3 regions of the Roseicyclus marinus genome follow, and region 3 is predicted to be linked to each of the others. Evidence: riboswitches for the same ligand, from Rfam matches in the RefSeq annotation. Region 3 holds a riboswitch; each other region holds the start of a gene.
The links. Region 3 has a riboswitch for cobalamin ahead of AABA51_RS03730 (hypothetical protein). Riboswitches for the same ligand answer to the same signal wherever they lie in the genome.
Positions count from the first base shown of each region.

Region 1 (4,663 bases), 150 kb from region 3:
AGTGCGAGGTATTTCATCCATGCCATGGCCGTGTCTCCGGGCTGGGGGAGGGTCAGGCGCAGAGCGCGGTGCGGTTGAGCGCGCATTGCGACCACAGGCCGTCGAGCGCGCGCACGAGCTTGTCCATCTCGGCGCGCCCATGCAGCGGCGAGGGGGTGAAGCGCAGCCGTTCGGTGCCGCGCGGCACGGTGGGGAAGTTGATCGGCTGCACGTAGATCCCGTGCCGGTCCAGCAGCATGTCGGACAGGGTCTTGGTATGGACCGGGTCGCCCACGATGACCGGTACGATATGCGATCCGTGGTCGAGGATCGGCAGGCCCAGACCCTTGAGCCGGGTCTTGAGAATTCGGGCGGCGGCCTGGTGCATCGTGCGCAGTTCGGGGTCGCGCTTGAGATGCGCCACCGAGGCCGCCGCCCCCGCCGCGATCGCGGGCGGAAGGGAGGTCGTGAAGATGAAGCCGGGGGCATAGCTGCGGATCGCGTCGCACATCCGCGCGCTGGCCGCGATATAGCCGCCCATCACGCCATAGGCCTTGGCCAGCGTGCCGTTGATGATGTCGATCCGGTCCATCAGCCCGTCGCGTTCCGCGACCCCGGCACCACGCGGGCCATACATGCCGACGGCATGGACCTCGTCGATATAGGTCAGGGCGCCGAATTCATCGGCGATGTCGCAGATCGCGGCGATGGGTCCGAAATCGCCATCCATGGAATAGATGCTTTCGAAGGCGATGAGCTTGGGGGCGGCGGGATCGTCGGCGGCGATGAGCGCGCGCAGGTGGTCCATGTCGTTGTGGCGGAAGATGCGCTTGGCCCCGCCGTTGCGGCGGATGCCCTCGATCATCGAGGCGTGGTTGAGTTCGTCCGAATAGATGATCAACCCCGGCAGGAGCTTGGGCAGGGTCGAGAGCGTCGCGTCATTGGCGACATAGGCGGAGGTGAAGACAAGCGCCGCCTCCTTGCCATGCAGATCGGCCAGTTCGGCCTCGAGCGCCTTGTGGTGCACCGTGGTGCCCGAGATGTTGCGCGTGCCGCCCGAGCCCGCACCGGTCGCGTCAAGTGCTGCATGCATCGCGGCCAGAACGGCGGGATGCTGGCCCATGCCGAGGTAATCATTGCCGCACCAGACCGTGATCGGGGCGCTGTCGCCGTTTTGCTTGCGCCAGGTCGCATGGGGGAAATGCCCCCGGTCGCGTTCGATGTCGATGAAGGTGCGGTAGCGGCCTTCGGCATGGAGCTGGCCCAGGGCGGCATCGAGGGCTGCGGCGTGTTTTTCGGGGCGGGAGGGCGCGGCACCCACGCGCGCCATCCCGGCGCAGGCCCTGTCGCCCGTGGTGCGCGTGCAGTGCCGGCACGTCGTGCAAGACGGTTTTGCCGCGTGAAAATGATCTGTCATGTCCTGTCCCCGGTTCGCGGCCCGATGGGGCCGATGACCTTTGGAGGCCAAGCTAGGCGCGATGAGAGGCGCGCTGCACCGCGCAAGGTATCACCCGTGTTCGGACCTTGGTCTGAGGTCATGGGGTGGGATGAGGCGAGTTGGCGCGCGCGGCACACCCATGGCGCGTATTGACGGCGGGCCCGTCCATGCGTCATGACGGTGGCGTGATCGGTTCCATCCCTTCCCGGGCTGGAGGCAAGAGGGAACGCGGTGGGGCATGCGTGCATGCCGAATCCGTGGCTGTCCCCGCAACTGTGAGCGGCGAGTTCGGCTGATGATGCCACTGGAGCGATCCGGGAAGGCCAGCCAGAATGAAGAACCGCGAGCCAGGAGACCTGCCGGTCATGCGTGCCCCAGCCGGGGCGCGGCCATCTGGACGCCGGGGAAACGCGTCTGGCTTGGGCGCGTCCGTGTCTTGGGCCGTGCTCCCGCCATATCTCCCCGTCCGTCCTTTCCAGGCGCGGCATGACCGCCGCACGTGAGAAAGAGGACGTTGATGAATCTTGGAAAGACCCTGCTGGCCGCGTTCGCCGCCGCCAGCCTGCCGATGACAGCTTCGGCGCATTTTCTTTTGACCTATACCGAAGAGGCCGTTTTCCAGGGCACCGGGGAAATCCCGGTCAAGCTGATCTTCTGGCATCCGATCGACAACGGGCCGGTCATGGATCTGGCCCTGCCGCGCGAATTCTACATGATCCATCGCGGCGAGCGGACGGACCTGTCGGACACTCTGCAACCCGTTGTTTTCCAAGGGGCCGAGAACAGCGGCGCGGCGTTCCTGGGCAGCGTGCCGATCCGGCGGTCTGGCGATTATGTTCTGGTGACGGTGCCCGAGCCCTATTACGAGGAAAGCGAGGATATCTATATACAGCAGATCACGCGGTCTTTTCTGAGCCGCAACGGCCTGCCCAGCGATTGGGACAGCATCATGGGCCTGCCGGCCGAGATCCAGCCCTTGAACCGGCCCTACAACGTGCTGGTCGGATCGACCTTTACGGGCCGTGTGCTGGCGGCGGGCGAGCCGGTGGCCGGGGCCGAGATCGAGATCGAATACATCGCCTCTGCCCCCGATATCGCGGGCAGCGCCACGACCCCGCCCACGATCACGCCGCCCGCAGGCGGCACGCTGGTCGCGATCAGTGATGTGAACGGCTATTTCACCTTTGGCATTCCGCGCGCGGGATGGTGGGGGTTTGCCGCGCTGGGCGTGGGGGTCGAGACCGAGTTCCAGGGCAAGGAATTGTCGCAAGACGCGGTGATCTGGGTCCACGCGAGCGAGCTGGAGTGACGCGATGCATATCGTCGACGGGGCGCTTGCGAACGAGGTGGTGATCGGGGGGGCGGCGTTGGCCGTGGGCGGTGTCGCGCTGGGTCTGAAGGCGCTGCCGCTGGAAAAGATCCCGGCGGCGGGCGTTCTGGCCGCGACGTTTTTCGTGGCCTCGCTCATCCATGTTCCGGTCGGCCCGTCCTCGGTGCATCTGATCCTGAACGGTCTGGCGGGGCTTGTGCTGGGCTGGGCCGCCTTTCCCGCGCTCTTTGTGGGGCTTTTGTTGCAGGCGGTGTTCTTTGGTTATGGCGGGTTCACGGTTCTGGGGGTCAATACGGTGAACATCGCCCTGCCCGCCGTGCTGGTGGGCATCGTGTTCGGGCCCTTGATCGCGCGCGGCTCGCCGGTGATGGCGGCGATCTGGGCCGGGATCGGGGGGGCGCTGGCCATCGCGGGGACGACGCTGATGGTGGCGCTGGCGCTGATGTTTTCGGGCGATGCGTTCCTGGCGGCGGCGCATTTCGTGCTTTTTGCCCATCTGCCCATCGTCGCGGTCGAGGCGCTGTTGTCGGCGGCGGCGGTCTACCTGGCCTGCCAGGTCAAGCCCGACCTGTTCCGGACGATCCGGGGGGCGCGCACGTGAGGGGGATGTTCCTGGGCCTGGCGCTGAGTGTCCTGCCGATGGCGGCAGAGGCGCATAATGTCATCGCCTCGGTCTTTGCGGCGGGGCGCCAGATCGAGGGGGAGATCGGGTTTTCCGATGGCCAGATGGCTGCCGGTGCGCTGGTCGAGGTGTTCGACGCCGATGGCAACCGGCTGGCGGAAGTGACGACCGACGAGGAGGGGTTTTTCCTTTATACGCCGACGGCGCCCGTCATCCATGTCTTTCGCTCGGACCTTGGGGCGGGGCATCTGGCGCTGATGTCGATGCCTGCCCATGAGGTCGCCACGATCATGGGGCTTGCCGCGCCCGATCCGGTGACGGCCGAGGCGGGCGGGGCTGTGGAGGCACAGGGGAGTGCCGTGTTGGGCGAGGCGGAGCGCGCGGCGCTTGCCGCGATGATCCGGCAGGAAATCCGCCCGCTGCGCCAAGAGCTTACGGCCTACAGGACCCAGAATGACCTGCAGACGATCCTGGGCGGGATCGGCTATATCCTGGGCCTGTTCGGGCTGGGGTTCTACCTGGCCGCCCGTCGCAAGTTGAAGGGCTGAGCGATGGCGCAGGTCCTGTCCCCGCAACAGGTGGCGCTCGACCCCGAGGGCAGGCTGTCGGGCTGGCTGGGTGATGTCGATCCGCGGTTGCGCATCCTGGCCGCGAGCCTGTTCGCGCTGGTCGTGGTGGCCTGCGCGTCGCTGCCGGTGCTGGCGCTGGCCTTCGGCCTGTCGTTGGCCCTGTTGCTGGGATCGCGCCTGCCGCTGGGGCGGATGCTGAAGCGGATGGCGGCGATGGACGGGTTCATCCTGTTCACGCTTGCGATCTTGCCCTTTTCGGTGCCGGGGGATGCGATTTTCACGCTCTGGGGCTTTGACGCGACATGGCAGGGCGTGGCGCTGGCCGTCGAGATCGCGCTGACGGCCAATGCCGTCGTGCTGGCGCTTCTGGTGCTGGTGGGCACGATGGAGCCCGTGGTGCTGGGCCATGCGCTTTACGCGTTGCGGATGCCTGCGGGGCTGGTGCAGCTGATGATGTTCTCGATCCGCTACATCGATGTGCTGCGCGCGGAATACCTGCGGCTGCGGGTCGCGATGAAGGTGCGCGGCTTTCGCCCCGGCACGAACCGGCATACCTATCGCAGCATGGGATACCTGGTGGGCATGATGCTGGTGCGCGCCGTGGAACGGTCGGAACGGATCATGGACGCGATGAAATGCCGGGGCTTCACGGGGCAGATACACCTGCACCGCGATTACAGGCTGCGGGGGCTTGATGCGGTTTTCGCGGGGGGGAGCGTTTTGGC
Region 1 covers NZ_AP027266.1:906,653-911,315, forward strand. The annotation lists gene AABA51_RS04350 (efflux RND transporter periplasmic adaptor subunit) at 1-26, opposite strand, end outside; gene hemA (5-aminolevulinate synthase) at 53-1,309, opposite strand; cobalamin riboswitch at 1,591-1,795, shown strand; gene AABA51_RS04360 (DUF4198 domain-containing protein) at 1,935-2,726, shown strand; gene cbiM (cobalt transporter CbiM) at 2,731-3,348, shown strand; gene AABA51_RS04370 (cobalt ABC transporter permease) at 3,354-3,917, shown strand; gene cbiQ (cobalt ECF transporter T component CbiQ) at 3,921-4,663, shown strand, end outside.
Region 1: linked by a shared signal. The riboswitch ahead of AABA51_RS04360 (DUF4198 domain-containing protein) and the one ahead of AABA51_RS03730 (hypothetical protein) in region 3 are both predicted to bind cobalamin.

Region 2 (4,663 bases), 160 kb from region 3:
TCGAAATTCGCGATCCGGCTGAGCGTCAGGCAAACGACATGCAACCCCTCGGCCCGGCGCGGCTTGGCCAGGTCGAGCGCATCCTCGGCGGGCAGTTTCCACGCCTCGGGAAACCACGGGCAGACCCCGTAGCCGCGCCAGCCGGTGCGCTCCGCGATCAGCGCATAGCCATCGTCGAACAGCGACGGATCACCCCGGAACCGGTTGATCAGGAAGCCCGCGATCATCGCCGCATCCTCGGGCGCGATCACGGCCTGCGTGCCGATGATCTGCGCGATCACGCCGCCCCGGTCGATATCGCCCGCCAGCACCACGGGGACGTCCGCCGCGCGGGCAAACCCCATGTTGGCGATATCGCCCGCGCGCAGATTGACCTCGGCCGGGCTGCCCGCCCCTTCGACCAGAACAAGGTCATGAGCGCCCTTGAGCCGCCCGAAGCTTTCCAGCACGGCGGCCATTAGCTGCGGTTTCAACCTTTGGTAATCGCGCGCCCGCGCGGTCGTCAGCCGCTGGCCCTGCACGATCACCTGCGAGCCCACATCGGTCTCGGGCTTCAACAGCACCGGGTTCATGTCGGTATGGGGCACCAGCCCCGCCGCCCAGGCCTGCAGGGCCTGCGCGCGCCCGATCTCGCCCCCATCGCCCGTGACGGCGGCATTGTTCGACATGTTCTGCGGCTTGAAGGGCGCGACCGACAGCCCGCGCTTGCGCGCCGCCCGGCACAGGCCCGCCACCAGAAGCGACTTGCCGACATTGCTGCCGGTCCCCTGGATCATCAGCGCGCGGGTCATTCAGCGCCCCCGCAGCGGATCGCCGCGCATCAGAATTCGATGCCCTTCTGCGCCTTCACCCCATCCTTGAACGGATGCTTGGTCAGCGTCATCTCGGTCACCAGATCGGCGGCCTCGATCAGCTCGGGCTTGGCGTTGCGGCCCGTCAGGCAGACATGGGTCATGCGCGGCTTTTGCGTCAGCAGGAAATCGACCACCTCGTCGATATCGAGGTAATCGTAGCGCAGCGCGATGTTGATCTCGTCCAGAAGCACGAACTGGATCTCGGGGTCGAGAATCTGTTCCTTGGCGATGCGCCAGCCGTTCTGCGCCGCCGCGATGTCGCGCTCGCGGTCCTGCGTTTCCCAGGTGAACCCCTCGCCCGACACGAAAAAGCGGCATTCGTCCGCGAAACGCTCCCGCAGAAAGGTCTTTTCCCCCGTCTCCCAATTGCCCTTGATGAACTGGACCACGGCGCAGGGCATGCCATGCGCGATGCAGCGCATGATCATGCCGAACCCGCTCGAGGATTTGCCCTTGCCTGCACCGGTATGGACGATGATCAGACCCTTTTCCTCGGTCTTGGTCTTCATCATCTCGTCCCGCGCCGCCTTGATGCGCTTCATCTTCTGATTGTGGCGAAGGGTCACGTCATCCATCGGGAGGTCTCCTTGAAACTTGACAGTGCCGGTGCGGCCTGAGCATCTGTCCCTGCTGGTGCCTGTGCTAACAGGTGAAAAGGGAATGCGCGAGGCCCCAAGCTACGGGCCGAACCGCAGCCGCCCCCGCGACCGTGACCGGAAAGGGCGCCCCATGGCCACTGACCCAAGGATGACTGGGTCGGGAAGGCCGGGCGACCGACAGGACCCCCTCCCCGGAGGACAGCCTGAAATCCGCAAGCCGGGAGACCTGCCAGCACGACGATGAAACCCGGGCGGGGTGCCCCGGTGTCGGATCGGCGGCCCCGTGCCGCCCTTCGGCCCGTGACATGCCCAAGCCGCGAGACTGGATAAAAAGCGCATGACGCGACCCGCCGAAACGGTCGAATTGCTTGTCTGCATCAAATGCAGGCAGGGACAGGACGCCCCCGAAGACGCCGAAAGACCCGGTGCAGCGCTCTACCGCGCGCTGTCGGGCGATGCCGTTCCGGGCGTGACGATCACGCCGGTCGAATGCCTGTCCAATTGTTCGCGCGGCTGCACGATCGCGCTGCGCGGTCCGGGGCGCTGGACCTATGTCTACGGCAATCTCGACCCGGCCCAGCATCCCGAGCTGATCCGCGACAAGGCCGCGAAATACGCCGCCACCGCCGATGGCCTCGTGCCATGGCGCGAGCGCCCCGAACATTTCCGCAAGAATTGCATCGCGCGGCTTCCCCCGCTCGTCCCCCCTGCCCCCAATCTCGGAGAGATGTGACATGGCCAATCTCGAAAAACTTCCCGTCACCGTGATCACGGGCTTCCTGGGCTCGGGCAAGACGACGCTCATCAGCCAGCTGATGAAGAACCCCGGCGGCAAGCGTCTGGCCATCGTGGTGAACGAATTCGGCGATGTCGGCGTCGATGGCGAAATCCTCAAGGGCTGCGCCATTCCCGAATGCCCCGTGGAAAACATCGTCGAACTCGCCAATGGCTGCATCTGCTGCACGGTCGCCGATGATTTCATCCCCACGATCGAGGCGTTGATGGCGCTCGACCCCCGCCCCGATCACATCCTGATCGAAACCTCGGGCCTTGCGCTGCCCAAACCGCTTCTCAAAGCCTTCGACTGGCCCGCGATCCGCTCCAGGATCACCGTGGACGGTGTCATCGCGCTTGCCGATGCCGAAGCCGTGGCCGCAGGCCGTTTCGCCCCCGATGTCGCCGCCGTCGATGCCCAGCGCCTTGCCGATGACAGCATCGACCATGAAACGCCGCTCTCCGAGGTGTTCGAGGACCAGATCGCCTGCGCCGATATCGTGCTTCTGACCAAGCCCGATCTGGCCGGCCCCGAGGGCGTGGCCCGCGCCCGCGCCCTGATCGAGTCCGAGGCCCCCCGCAAACTGCCCATCATCGAAGTCGCCGAAGGCACCGTGGACCCGCGCGTGATCCTGGGTCTCGAGGCCGCCGCCGAAGATGACATGGACGCCCGCCCCAGCCATCACGATGGCCATGACGACCACGAACACGACGATTTCGACAGTATCGTGGTCGACATCCCCGAAATCACCGACCCCGCCGAGCTGGTGGCCCGGATCACCGATCTGGCCCAGCGCCAGAACATCCTGCGGGTCAAGGGCTATGCCGCCGTCGCGGGCAAGCCGATGCGGCTTCTGGTGCAGGCCGTGGGCGCGCGCGTCCGTCACCAATACGACCGCCCCTGGACCGAGGCCGAGGGGCGGCGCGGTCGACTCGTGGTCATCGCGGAACATGACGATATCGACGCGGCCGCGATCCGGGGTATCCTGATCCCCGAGGCCAAGGCCGCCGAATAGGGCCACGGAGCAACCCGGACCGCCCCCATGCATGTCATCTTCCGCGAGAGCCACGGGCTCGAAGAAACCGAGACACCGACCGATCTGGGGCAATCGCCCGCCGATCTGGTCGTGCTGTCGCTCTCGGACAGCGATCTGGGGGCTTTCGCGGCAGGCTGGCATCGCGGCGGCGGGCCCGAGGGGCGGCTGCCCTCGCTCCGGCTCGCCAATATCGTGGCGCTGAAACATCCCCTGTCGGTCGATACTTACGTCGAACAGACATTGGCGGGGGCCAAGGGCATCCTGATCCGGCTTATCGGGGGCGTGCCCTATTGGCCCTATGGCCTGCAACAGATCGAGGCGCTGGCCCGTGACAAGGGGATAGCCCTGGCCGTCCTGCCCGCGGACGGGCGGCCCGATCCGCGCCTTGACGCGATCTCGACCGTCCCCGCCTCCACGCTGCGCCGCCTGAGCCAGCTTTGCGACACCGGGGGCGCCGTCGCGGCACAGGCCGCGCTGGCCCAGATGGCGCTCGCCGCCGGCCTTTACGCAGGCCCCGTGCCGGGGGCCAAGACGCTGCCCTTTGTCGGCGCATGGACGCCCGAGGATGGCGTGACCTGCCCCGCGCCCGCGATCTTTGCGGGTGACGCGCCGCTCGTCACCGTCGTCTTCTACCGCTCCTTCCTTGTTGCCGCCGACCTTGCCCCGATCGAGGCGCTTTTTGCCGCCCTGCGCGCACGGGGGTTCCGGGCGCTGGGTCTCTTTGCCCCCTCGCTCAAGGCACCGGGCGCGCGCGAATGGCTGGAACGGCAAGTGCGCGCCCTGGCCCCCGTGGCCATCGTCAACGCGACCTCCTTCTCCGGGCGGGGCGATGCCGGGCGCTCCCCGCTCGACGCCGCCGATGTTCCCGTGTTCCAGGTGGGGCTCTCGACCGCGACCCGCGACGCTTGGGACAGGTCCGACCGGGGCCTCTCTCCTGCCGATCTCGCCATGCATGTCGTCCTGCCCGAGGTTGACGGGCGGCTCTTCGCAGGGGTCGCCTCCTTCAAGGAACCGGGCGCGCGCGATCCCGACCTGCAATTTTCCCGCTTCGCCCATGCACCCGAACCGGCCCGGATCGACGCCATCGCGGACAAGGTGGCGGCCTGGCACAGCCTCTCGACCACAGCGCCTGCCCAGCGCCGCCTTGCGCTGGTCCTGTCGACCTATCCGGGGCGGGCGTGGAACATGGCCCATGCCGTGGGCCTTGACGCGCTCGCCTCGGCCGAGGCGATGCTCGACGACCTCGCCCAAGCAGGCCACAGCATCACCCCCGGCCCTGCCCTGCACGCGGCGCTGGAACGGGACCGCATCACATGGCCGATGGCGGCCTATCGCGTGGCCCTTGCCCGCCTGCCGCAATCCCTCCGCGACGATCTGCACGACGCCTGGGGTGCCCCCG
Region 2 covers NZ_AP027266.1:923,036-927,698, reverse strand. The annotation lists gene AABA51_RS04460 (cobyric acid synthase) at 1-791, opposite strand, end outside; gene cobO (cob(I)yrinic acid a,c-diamide adenosyltransferase) at 821-1,429, opposite strand; cobalamin riboswitch at 1,469-1,700, shown strand; gene AABA51_RS04450 (DUF1636 domain-containing protein) at 1,791-2,186, shown strand; gene cobW (cobalamin biosynthesis protein CobW) at 2,188-3,243, shown strand; gene cobN (cobaltochelatase subunit CobN) at 3,271-4,663, shown strand, end outside.
Region 2: linked by a shared signal. The riboswitch ahead of AABA51_RS04450 (DUF1636 domain-containing protein) and the one ahead of AABA51_RS03730 (hypothetical protein) in region 3 are both predicted to bind cobalamin.

Region 3 (4,663 bases):
TGGACATCTGGGATTACATCATAATCGGGGCGGGATCGGCCGGATCGGTGCTGGCCGAACGGTTGAGCGCGGATGGGCGCGCGCGCGTTCTGGTGGTCGAGGCCGGCGGCACGGACCGGCGGCCCGACATCCGCGTGCCGATCGGCTATGGCCTTACGTTTCATGGCAAATCCGTGAACTGGCGGATGCATTCGGAACCGGACCCGGAACTGAACGGCCGCCGCATGTATTGGCCGCGCGGCAAGGGTCTGGGCGGATCATCCTCGATCAATGCCATGGTCTATGCCCGTGGCCTGCCCGGTGATTACGAGGATTGGGCGAGTGCCGGAAACCCCGGCTGGGGCGCGGCGGACGTGGCGCAGGTCTACGCCCGCGTCGAACGGCGCATCCATGCGGATGGGACACGGACGGGCAACGGGCCGCTCTGGGTCAGCGACCGCTCGCCGGAATTCCACCCCTTGGGACGGCATTACATCGACGCGATCCGCGCCTTGGGATTGCCCGAGGGCGACACCGTCACCGGCGAGGGCGCAGGCCCCTATTGCACCACGACCCGCAAGGGATGGCGGCATTCGGCGGCCGATGCATTCCTGCGGCCTGCCATGAAACGGCCGAACCTGCGGGTCATCACCGGGGCCGAGGTTCTGGGCCTGATGCTGGAGGGGCGGCGCGCGACCGGCATCCGCTATCGGCGCGGGGGCCAGATCATGACGGCAGAATGCCGGGGCGAGGTGATCTTGTCGGCGGGTGCGGTGAAATCCCCGCAACTTCTGCAAGTGTCGGGCATCGGACCGGGCGATCTGTTGCAGCGGATGGGCCTGCCCGTGGTGCTGGACGCGCCGGGCGTGGGAGGCGCGCTGCAAGATCATCTTGCCGTCACCTATACCTATCGCTGCGAGGAACCGACGCTGAACCAGGTGATGGGCAGCCGAAAGGGTCAGGTGATGGCGGCGCTGCGCTATGCGCTGTTCCGCGACGGCCCCTTCAGCCTGAGCGTGAACCAGATGGGCGGGCTTGTGCGGTCGCGGCCCGATCTGGCGCAGGCCGACATGCAGCTTTACTTCAACCCCTTGTCCTATTCGACCGTCTACCGCGACAAGCGCCCGCTGTTGCGGCCCGATCCATGGCCGGGCTTCATCATCTCGTTCAATCCCTGCCGCCCGACCAGCCGGGGGCGGATCGACATAGCCAGCCCCGATCCGACGGCCCAGCCCGCGATCCGGCCCAATTCGCTGTCCACCGCGCGCGACCTGGACGACATGGTCGCGGGCGGGCGGCTCATCGCCCAGCTGATGGAGGCGGAACCGCTCCGCAAGCTGGCGGTGGCGGCGCATGGGTTCAGCCCTGTCGGGCAGCAAGATGACGCGATCCTTGCCGATGCGCGGGACCGCGCGGGCACGGTCTATCACCCCTGCGGCACCTGTCGCATGGCCCCGCAAGAGGCGGGCGGCGTGGTCGATCCGACCTTGCGCGTGCATGGGATGGACCGGCTGCGCGTGGTCGATGCCTCGATCTTTCCCAACATCACCTCGGCCAACACGAATGCGCCCGTGATCATGGCCGCGATGCGGGCGGCCGATCTGATCCTGTCGGGAGCCTGAGGCGCGAGGCCGGGACGGGTCTCGCCCGCGCCCCGCGCTTTGTCGCGGCGATATGGCTTGACCGGCGCGCGGCGGCGGCGTCTGATGGTGGTGATGGTGACCGGGGGCGATGCCTTCGGTCTGAAAAGGGAACGCGGTGAAAACCCGCGGCTGCCCCCGCAACTGTGAGCGGCGAGCGACCCCGATGAACCACTGGGCAAAAGACCGCCCGGGAAGGATCGGACGAGCCCAGACCCGCAAGCCAGGAGACCTGCCATCGCCCTTGAACCGAAACCCGGGCGGGGTGTCCGGACAGGAGTGATCGACATGCGAGCAGACCCGCGCCGCGCCCCCTCACGCCTGCCCTTTGCGGCACTCGCCCCCTTGCGCGGAGGGCGCAATGCTGACCGAAAAGACGCTGATCCAGCTCTTGAGCCACCAGGGACCGGAGGCCGCGCCTGAGCGGGCGCGCGAGCTGGGGCAATTGGGCTACATGCAATGGCTGGGCGGATTGCCCGGGGATGCCCCCTATCCGCAGACGGCGCTTGCGGCACTGCGGCTGGCCGAACCCTATGCCGGGGCATCGGGCGCGGTGGCGGAATTCTGCGCGCTGCTGGCCGCGTCGCTGACCTTGCCGCTGACACCGCTTGACCTGTCCCTGCCCCTACCCCGCAGGCGCGGCGGCGCGCGGACGCGGCGGCTGTCGCTTTAGGCGAAGGACCGCACAAGGGCCGCGACATCAACCGTCGCGCCCAGTCGCGTGGCGAGCAGATACAGACCCCCGATCTTGCGTTGCAGGAAAAGGGTTTCGGGCGGCGGCAGGTGCCACAATTCGCGCTCGCCGCCGATCTCCATCCCGCGTTTCCGTAGGCGGTCGGCGAAATCATTGCCCCGGAAATCGAAGGGCCCCGGCCCGCGCAACAGCGTGAAGCCCATCTCGGACATGTCGAGGATGGTCTGGCGATGCATGTCTGACAGGCCCGGCTTGATGAACCCGATCCCCTCGAGCGCGGCCAGAACGCCGGGTTGGTCATGGTCAAGGCCCGCGCGCAGAAGGGTGCGATAGGCCTCGGCCACGGGCGAGGAAATCTCGCGCGTGGCGCCGAAATCCAGAAGCACGATCTGACCCGTGTCGGGCCGCCAGCGGTAATTGGCGAAATTCGGGTCCGTCTGCATCAGGCGAAACTCGAACAATTCGCGCAGGCACAGCTCCAGTAGCGCGCTGACCGCCCGGTCGCGGATCGCGGGCGAGGCATGGGCCAGCGTTTCGATGGGTTCGGAGCGTTCAAAGCTCATGGCAAGCGCTGCCGGGCGGGTGCGGCTGTCGTCGAGCCGGGGCACGACGAAGCGCGCATCACCTGCCAGAAGCGCGCCGAAGCGCGCCAGCGCCGCGCCTTCGCGGGCGTAATCGGCTTCTTCGTGGAGTTGGACGCGCGCCTCGGCCATCAGGGGTTTGAGGTCGAGTTCGGCGGGCCAGAGACCGGACCAGCGGATCAGCGCCGCGACATTGTCGAGATCGCTGTCGATGGCCTCGCGGACGCCGGGATATTGCAGTTTCACGGCCAGCGTTTCGCCCTCGGGGGTCGTGGCGCGGTGAACCTGCCCGATGGAGGCGGCGGCAAGTGGCGTCGTGTCGAAACTGCGGAAAAGCTTGCGGAAATCTGGGCCGTAGGCGGTTTGTAGCACCTGCTTCAACTGCTGCGGCGGCATCACATGGGCCTGCGCGCGGAGCCGCGACAGGATCGCCTCCAGCTCGGGCGGCAAAAGATCGCCCGCCTCCATCGACAGAAGCTGGCCGAGTTTCATCGCCGCCCCGCGCATTTCGGACAGGCGGTCGGCCAGGCGGGTGATGTTGGCGGGCGTCATGACCAGATCGGCAAGGCGCGGGCGCTGACCCCGCAACAGCGCCTGCGCACCGCTGAGCGCCACGCCACCCGCAAGGCCGGTGGCCAGCCCGCCCATGCTGCGCGCGCGGGCGAACCGGCCTGCGGGCACGGGATGGGGGCGAAGATCGTTGGACCTGGTCATGGGGGCCTGCGCTGCGACGGATCAGGGCCAGATAGCGCCGCGGTGTCCCCGCTCAATCCCCCGGCGGATATGCCACGCCATCCGCCGCGCGGCGGGCAGCCGGGGCGACAGGCGGGACATGCGCCGCCCAGCGCCGGCGCCCGGCGCGTTTGGCGGCATAAAGCGCGGCATCGGCATCGGCCAGTAGGCGGGTCAGATCGGGCCGCTTGGGATAATCCACGCTGGCCGCGAACCCGATGGAGGCGGAGACCCGGCACAGATGATCCTGAAAGGGCAAGGGTTCCTCGATCGTGGCGATGAGGCGGGCTGCGACCTGTTCCATCTCGGCCCGCCCGGCGCAGTCTCGGAGCAGCACGAGGAATTCGTCGCCGCCGACACGACCCGCCAGATCGCGCTGCCGCAGCTGGTGGCGCAAGATCGCGCCCACGCGTTCCAGGACGGCATCGCCTGCGGCATGTCCGAAACTGTCATTGACCTGTTTGAACAAATCGAGGTCGAGATGCATGATTCCGAAATCCTGTGTCGGGTCGTCAAGGCAGCGGGCGATGGCGGCATCCATCGCGCGGCGGTTGGCCAGACCGGTCAGGGGATCGCTCAGGGCCTGCGCCTCGGCCTCGGCACGGGCGGCGTCGAGGCGTTGGGACAGGTGGCGCGACAGCGCCATCGTCGCGCTGTTGGCCTCGTGCAGGTAGAGCAGTTCGACAGTCTGGTCACAGGGCGAGAAATCGTTGAGCGTCAGGCCGAATTCCGAAACCGCGCGGGCAAAGGACAGGCCCAGCGAAATGTCGAGGATCAGGCCGGTTCCCGCAGGCAGCGTGGTCAGCGCCCCGCGCAGCGGCAGGTCGGGCGCATTGCGCAGGACAAGCCCGAGGCGTTGACCGGCCAGCGCCTCGAGCCCCGGCATCGTGGCGACCCGCGACGGTCGGCGCAATTCGATCAGCCGAAAGAGCGGCAGGCCCGCCAGCGGGCCGCGCCGCGCCATCTTGGTCAGGGTGGGGCCCGCCTGCACCACGCGCCCCTCGGGATCGGCCCAAAGATGCATCGGCATCAGCACG
Region 3 covers NZ_AP027266.1:760,904-765,566, reverse strand. The annotation lists gene AABA51_RS03735 (GMC family oxidoreductase) at 1-1,601, shown strand, start outside; cobalamin riboswitch at 1,679-1,873, shown strand; gene AABA51_RS03730 (hypothetical protein) at 1,981-2,292, shown strand; gene AABA51_RS03725 (ABC1 kinase family protein) at 2,289-3,608, opposite strand; gene AABA51_RS03720 (GGDEF domain-containing protein) at 3,661-4,663, opposite strand, start outside.